2 regions of the Actinomadura kijaniata genome follow, and region 1 is predicted to be linked to the other one. Evidence: riboswitches for the same ligand, from Rfam matches in the RefSeq annotation. Region 1 holds a riboswitch; the other holds the start of a gene.

Region 1 (3,401 bases):
AGCACTTGGCTCATACCGCAAAGGTTCTCAGTCGAGACCGGGTCGTATCAAAGTGACCCTGGTTAAGGGGCGGGCCGAAGTACCGGTCCAGAGGTCGGCTGAGGTCAGCGGGGCCGGGCGGTTAGCGCCGGAAACGCCGGGTACCGGGGCCGCGTGAGCAGGGCAGAGACGACCAAGACCGTAATGATCGCGGGCGCGGCCAATCTGGTCCTGGCGGTCACCAAACTGATCGCCGGCGCGCTGGCCGGATCCAGCGCGATGCTCGCCGAGGGCGCGCACTCGATCGCCGACACCCTGAACCAGGGGTTCCTGCTGGCGTCGCTGCGGCGCAGCGAACGGCCCGCCGACCGCCGCCACCCGTTCGGTTACGGCAACGAACGCTACTTCTGGTCGCTGCTGGCCGCGTTCGGGATCTTCGTGCTGGGCGCGGGCTACTCGATCTTCGAGGGCGTCGAGACGATCGTCCGGGGCGGCCGGGCCGACGACGCCGACGTGCGGCTGGCGTACGCGGTGCTGGTGCTGGCGCTGCTGCTGGAGGGCGGCTCGTGGCTGCGGGCGGTCACCCAGGCCCGCCGGGAGACCCGCGGGATCGACCGGAACCTGGTCGAGCACGTGCGCGAGACGCCGGACGTGACGTTCAAGGCCGCGCTGTTCGAGGACAGCGCCGCGATGGTCGGGCTGGCGCTGGCGGCGGCCGGGCTGACGCTGCGCGAGATCACCGGGTCGGTGGTGTGGGACGGGATCGCGTCGATCCTGATCGGGCTGCTGCTGGGCGTGGTCGCGATCGTGCTCGGCCGCGACAGCAAGGAGCTGCTCATCGGCCGCGCCGCCGACACCTCGACCCAGTGCCGCATCCGCGCCATGATCGCCTCGGCGCCCGGCGTGGACGGCGTGGACGAGCTGTTCACCATGCACTTCGGGCCCGACGCCCTGCTGGTCGCCGCCAAGGTCCACTTCTCCGACGCCATCAGCGCCGACGAGGCCGAGGACATCGCCGAGGACATCGACCGGACGCTGCGTGAGGAGGAGCCCCTCGTCCGGCACGTGTTCCTCGACCCCACCCAGGCTCCGCACGTCCCCGACCAGCGTCTGACCAGCCCGAACGGGCAGCGCCGACGGCGCGCGGCCGATCCGACGGCGTGAGGGAGGCCACAGCCGGGTAGCGTCTCAGACAGTGGACACCGCCTGTCGTCGAAACGGTCAGGTCGTGTAATCTCAGCGCAGACAGCGTGATAACGCTTGTCACATAACTTCGTATCGCTCATTCAGAGGGGTGCAGGGAGCACAGTGGCCTCGGGCCGGTCTTCCAGCTCAGCCCTCACACAACTTCATATCGCTCATCCAGAGGGGTGCAGGGAGCACAGTGGCCTCGGGCCGGTCTTCCAGCTCAGCCCTCACACAACTTCATATCGCTCATCCAGAGGGGTGGAGGGACCGGCCCTACGAAGCCCCGGCAACCGCCCGGTAAGCGCGCTCTCGCGATCCTGCGAGGCCGACCGGGAAGTGGTGCCAACTCCGGCCTGTGACCAAGGTGGCACAGGAAAGATGGGGGAAAGGCCTCGCTCCATGGCATTCTCGCCTGCCACGAATCTCGGACCCGCGACCGGTCTCAGCTGCCGCGAATGCGGTCACGTCCGCGAACTCGGCCCGTTCTACGCCTGTGAGGAGTGTTTCGGGCCGCTGGAGATCTCCTACGACTTCGGCGCGATCACCCGGGCGGACATCGAGGCGGGACCGCGCAACATCTGGCGCTACCGCGGCCTGCTGCCGGTTCCGGAGAACGTCGCCGAGACGCCCAACACCGAGCCCGGCCTCACCCGGCTGGTCCGCGCCGACCAGCTCGCCGAGGAGCTCGGCCTCCAGCGGCTGTGGGTGAAGGACGACTCGGGCAACCCGACGCACTCGTTCAAGGACCGCGTCGTCGCCGTCGCGCTGGCCGCCGCCCGCGAGCTGGGCTTCAAGGTGCTGGCCTGCCCGTCCACCGGCAACCTGGCCAACGCCGTCGCCGCCGCCGCGGCCCGCGCCGGGATCCGCAGCGCCGTGTTCGTGCCGTCGAACCTGGAGTCCCAGAAGATCATCACGACGGCCGTGTACGGCGGCACGTTCGTGACCGTGGACGGCAACTACGACGACGTCAACCGGCTCGCCTCCGAGATCGCGGGCGAGCAGGAGGACTGGGCGTTCGTGAACGTCAACGTCCGCCCCTACTACGCCGAGGGCTCCAAGACCCTGGGCTACGAGATCGCCGAGCAGCTCGGCTGGCGGCTGCCGGACCAGATCGTGGTCCCGGTGGCGTCCGGCTCCCAGCTCACCAAGATCGACAAGGCGTTCCAGGAGCTCATCAAGCTGGGCCTGGTCGAGGACAAGCCCTACAAGGTGTACGGCGCGCAGGCCGCCGGATGCGACCCGGTGGCGACGGCGTTCAAGAACGGCTGGGACGTCTTCCGGCCGGTCAAGCCCGACACCATCGCCAAGTCCCTGGCCATCGGCAACCCGGCCGACGGCACCTACGTGCTCGACGTCGTCCGCCGCACCGGCGGCGCGGTCGAGGACGTCACCGACGAGCAGGTCGTCGAGGGCATCCGGCTGCTGGCCCGCACCGAGGGGATCTTCGGCGAGACCGCGGGCGGCGTCACCGTCGGCGTGCTGCGCAAGCTGGTGGAGAGCGGGCGGCTGGACCCGGGCGCCGAGACCGTGATCATCAACTCCGGCGACGGCCTGAAGACCCTCGACGCCGTCGCGCCGGTCGTGGCCCCCACCGCCAACATCGCCCCGTCGCTTGAGGCGTTCCGCGCCGCGGGCATCGCCTGAGAAAGGACCGAACATGAGCACCGTGTCTGTGCGGATCCCGACGATCCTGCGGACCTACACCGGCGGCGAGGCGGAGGTGAAGGCCGAGGGCGACACCCTGCGCGCCGTCGTGGCCGACCTGGAGGCCAACTACTCCGGGATCTCCGCCCGGATCCTGGACGACAACGGCAGGATCCGGCGGTTCGTGAACGTGTACGTGGGCGACGAGGACGTGCGGTTCGCCGACGGCCTGGACACCCCGACCCCGGCCGGGACGCAGGTGTCGATCATTCCGGCGGTCGCCGGCGGCTGATCCGCCCGGCCGCTCCCGCCCCGGCCGCCCGCCGCGGCCGGGTGTGGCCGGACCAGGCCCCTTTTCCCCTGTCAATTGCCGGGAAAAGGGGCTTTTGTCCTGATGGGCGGGGGTAGGGGCCCTGGCATGGGAACAGCGGAGGAGATCGCGGCGGCGGTGGCGGACCACCCGCTGGTGCGCGCCGTCGAACCGATCGGATCGCGGGCGCCCGACGGCTTCCGCGCCGCCACCGAACTGTCGGACTGGGACTTCGCCGTCAGCGTCGAGGACTTCGGCGAGGTCGCCGGCGACCTGCCCC
Region 2 (3,401 bases), on a different contig from region 1:
GAAGATCCGCACCGCGGCGGTGTCGGTGGACCCCGAGACCGGCCAGGTGGTGGCCTTCTACGGCGGCCGCGACTACCTGGACGAGGCGCTGAGCAGCGTGTTCGGCGACCACGCGCAGCCGGGCTCGGGCTTCAAGCCGATCGTGCTGGCGACGGCGCTGGACAGCGGCCTGCCGCTGAGCACCACGGTGGACGGCAGCTCGCCGCAGTACTACGGCGGCACCCCGGTCCGCAACGACTCCAACGCCGACTACGGCATGGTCAACATGGTGACCGCCACCCAGAACTCGATCAACACGGCCTACGTCAACCTGGGCCAGAAGGTCGGCCTGGACAAGGTCACCGAGATGGCGGAGAAGCTCGGCTACACCAAGGAGCAGCTCACCGCCAACGGCGCGAACGCCGCGTACACGTTCCCGCTGGGCGTCATCTCGGCGCACCCGGTGCAGCAGGCCGGGGTGTTCGCGACGTTCGCGTCCGAGGGGAGGTTCCGGCAGCCGTTCGTGGTGAAGGCGGTGACCGACGGCAAGGGCCGGAGCCGCACGTTCGAGGAGAAGGGCAAGCGGGCGTTCAGCGAGCAGACCGCGCGCGACGCCACCTACGCGATGCAGCGGGTGGTGCAGTCGGGCACCGGCCGCGCCGCGAACCTGCCCGACGGCCGCCCGGTGGCCGGGAAGACCGGCACCACCGACCAGGGCGCGGCGATCTGGTTCAACGGGTTCATCCCGCAGATGGCGACGACCGTGGCGATGTTCCGCAGCGACCAGAAGCCGCTCAGCATCCCCGGCTACGGGGCCTACGGCGGCCAGCTGCCCGCGCAGATCTGGCGCGGCTACATGGCGCAGGCCGTGGACGTCAAGGGCTTCGAGTACAAGTCGTTCGGCGCGCCGTCGTCCGCTCCCGGCAGCTACGACAGCGGCGGCTACGACGACCGGCGGACCGCTCCGCCGTCACGCGAGCCGAACCCGAACGGGCGGCCCACCCCGCCGAACTCGCAGCGGCCCCCGTCCAGCCGTCCCCCGTCCCCGCCCGGCGACGGCGACGGCCCCGGCAACGGTGATGGCCCCGGCAACGGGGACGGCGGCGACGGTCCCGGCAACGGGGACGGTCCCGGCAACGGTGATGGCCCCGGCAACGGCGGCGGTGGCGACGGTTCCGGCGACGGCAACCGACCCGACGCCCGAGGATGACACGGAAGGAGGCCCGGCGGACGCCGGGCCTCCTCGCTTCTCCGCTCCGCTGATCCGGCTCACCCGCCTCGGCGGCGCGGATGTCCGGCCTCCCCGCCGGAGCGCCTTCCCCGAGTCCGGGGTCCTGGCGGCCGGGCTCTCGACCAACCTCCGCGCGGGACACCTCGCCGATCTCGTCACGGACCGCCCGGCGGCAGAGTGACGGGCGTCCACGGCACGGTCCTCACCGCGCGTCCCCCGGCCAGGTCAGTCGCAGACCGCGCCGACGCGGGCGGGAGTGTTCTTCATCACATCGTCCAGGGCGGCCATGTCGCCCGTCCCGGCCGGTCCGGCGGCCTCCCGCAGGCGCTTGGCCTCCTCCTTGAGGGTCTTCTTCAGGGCCGCGTCCTCCGCCTTGGCGGCCAGGCCGTCGACCTTCCCGGCGAGCTGCTGGACGGCCTGCCCCCAGGGGGCCGGCTGGTTGGCAGGAAGGGATCTGACCTGCGACATGTACTGCTGGAACGCCTTCTTGGTGTCGTCGCAGACCGCGGCGGTGTTGCCCCCGCCGAGGACCCCGCAGCCGACCAGCGGACCGGCGCCGGCGAGCAGCAGCGCTCCCCCGGCGAGCGCCCGCAACGCCGCGTTTCGCATTGGACCTCCCACTTGCTCCCCGATCACGTGTGTCTATAATTCCGCACTAGGTCATGAGCGCCAGCGTCAAGCCCCGGCTTGCTGGCCGGCAACCCTTCGTCCGCGATGGGGTGCCCCGGGTGAGGACCAGGCCGGACGCAACACCGCGTTCCGGCAAGCGCGGATCCCGCCGAGCCACCTTCCGGGATCCCTGGATTCCGAGGAGGTACCGCCCATGTCCGCCACCCTTACCGAAGCCCCCGTCACCCCCGATGTGACGCGTTCCGGGCAGCACGGGGTTCGCTTTCCGGACCGGGAACTTCGCGTCGTCGGCGCCGACGTCACCGTTCCGCTGAACGACGGCCGCCGCGTCCCCTACGCCAACTTCGACTACGCCGCCAGCGCCCCCTGTCTGGAGGCGGTGCACGAGGCCATCACCCGCGCACTGCCCTACTACAGCAGCGTGCACCGGGGCGCGGGCTACGCCTCCCAGGTGACCACCGCCGCCTACGAGAAGGCGCGCGGGACCGTCCGGTCGTTCCTGGGCGCGTGGCGGCGCGCGTCGGTCGTGTTCACCCGCAACACCACCGACGCGATGAACCTGCTCGCGCACGCCCTGCCGGCCGGCACCACCGTCGTGGTCTTCGAGACCGAGCACCACGCGACCCTGCTGCCCTGGAAGAACGTGGTGCGGCTGCCCGCCCCCGCGTCCCCGCTGGAGGCCGTCGCCGCCGCCGACCGCGCCCTCGCGCAGGCCCCCACCGGGCCGCGCCTGCTCGTCGTCACGGCCGCCTCCAACGTCACCGGCGAGCTGTGGCCGCTGCGCGAACTCGCCGAGACCGCCCACCGCAACGGCGCGCGCATCGCCGTCGACGCCGCCCAGCACGTCCCGCACCGGCCGCTCGACATGACCGCGCTGGGCCTGGACTACGTGGCGTTCTCCGGGCACAAGCTGTACGCGCCGTTCGGGGCGGGCGTGCTGGCGGGGCGCTCGGACTGGCTGCGCGCCGCCGACCCGTACCTGAAGGGCGGCGGGGCCAGCGCGTCGGTCGAGGACCGCGGCGACACCACGCGATGGCAGGCCGAGCCCGAGGCCCGGCACGAGGCCGGAACCCCCAACGTGCTGGGCGTCATCGCCCTGGCCGCCGCCTGCGAGGCGCTGGCCGCCACCGGCTGGGACTCCCTGGTCGAGCACGAGGAGCGGCTGCTGACCCGGCTGCGTTCCGGCCTGGCCCGCGTTCCGGGTGTGCGGGAACTCACCCTGTGGGACGAGCGTCACCCCCGGGTCGGAATCGTGTCCTTCACCGTCGAGGGCTGGAACGCGCGTGATGTGGCGCTTACGCTTTCAGGTGAGTACGGAATCGGCGTTCGGGACGGCAAGTTCTGCGCCCATCCGTTCGTTCGTCACCTGCTGGCCTCGGCGGAGAACGGGGAGGGATGCCAGGACGGGCAGAGCACGGCGGTGCGCGCGAGCTTCGGGATCGGCAGCACCGAGGAGCACGTCGACCGGCTGCTGGCCGCCCTCACCAGGCTCACGAGCGAGCCGCGCGGGTGACCCGCGGCCCCGCGGCCGCTGCCTCGCGGACGGGTCGTCTCATCCACA

Evidence for each region. A riboswitch is a leader RNA that binds a small molecule or an ion and turns the genes downstream of it on or off. The one in region 1 is predicted to bind S-adenosylmethionine.
Region 2: another riboswitch for S-adenosylmethionine. It lies ahead of HNR61_RS13115 (aminotransferase class V-fold PLP-dependent enzyme); the one in region 1 lies ahead of thrC (threonine synthase).

Annotation. Positions count from the first base shown of each region.
Region 1 covers NZ_JACJIA010000012.1:284,332-287,732, forward strand. The annotation lists gene HNR61_RS36415 (alpha,alpha-trehalose-phosphate synthase (UDP-forming)) at 1-14, opposite strand, end outside; gene HNR61_RS36420 (cation diffusion facilitator family transporter) at 154-1,143, shown strand; SAM riboswitch class I at 1,411-1,552, shown strand; gene thrC (threonine synthase) at 1,567-2,811, shown strand; gene HNR61_RS36430 (MoaD/ThiS family protein) at 2,825-3,103, shown strand; gene HNR61_RS36435 (hypothetical protein) at 3,230-3,401, shown strand, end outside.
Region 2 covers NZ_JACJIA010000003.1:223,670-227,070, forward strand. The annotation lists gene HNR61_RS13105 (transglycosylase domain-containing protein) at 1-1,189, shown strand, start outside; gene HNR61_RS13110 (hypothetical protein) at 1,436-1,819, opposite strand; SAM riboswitch class IV at 1,869-1,985, shown strand; gene HNR61_RS13115 (aminotransferase class V-fold PLP-dependent enzyme) at 2,034-3,353, shown strand.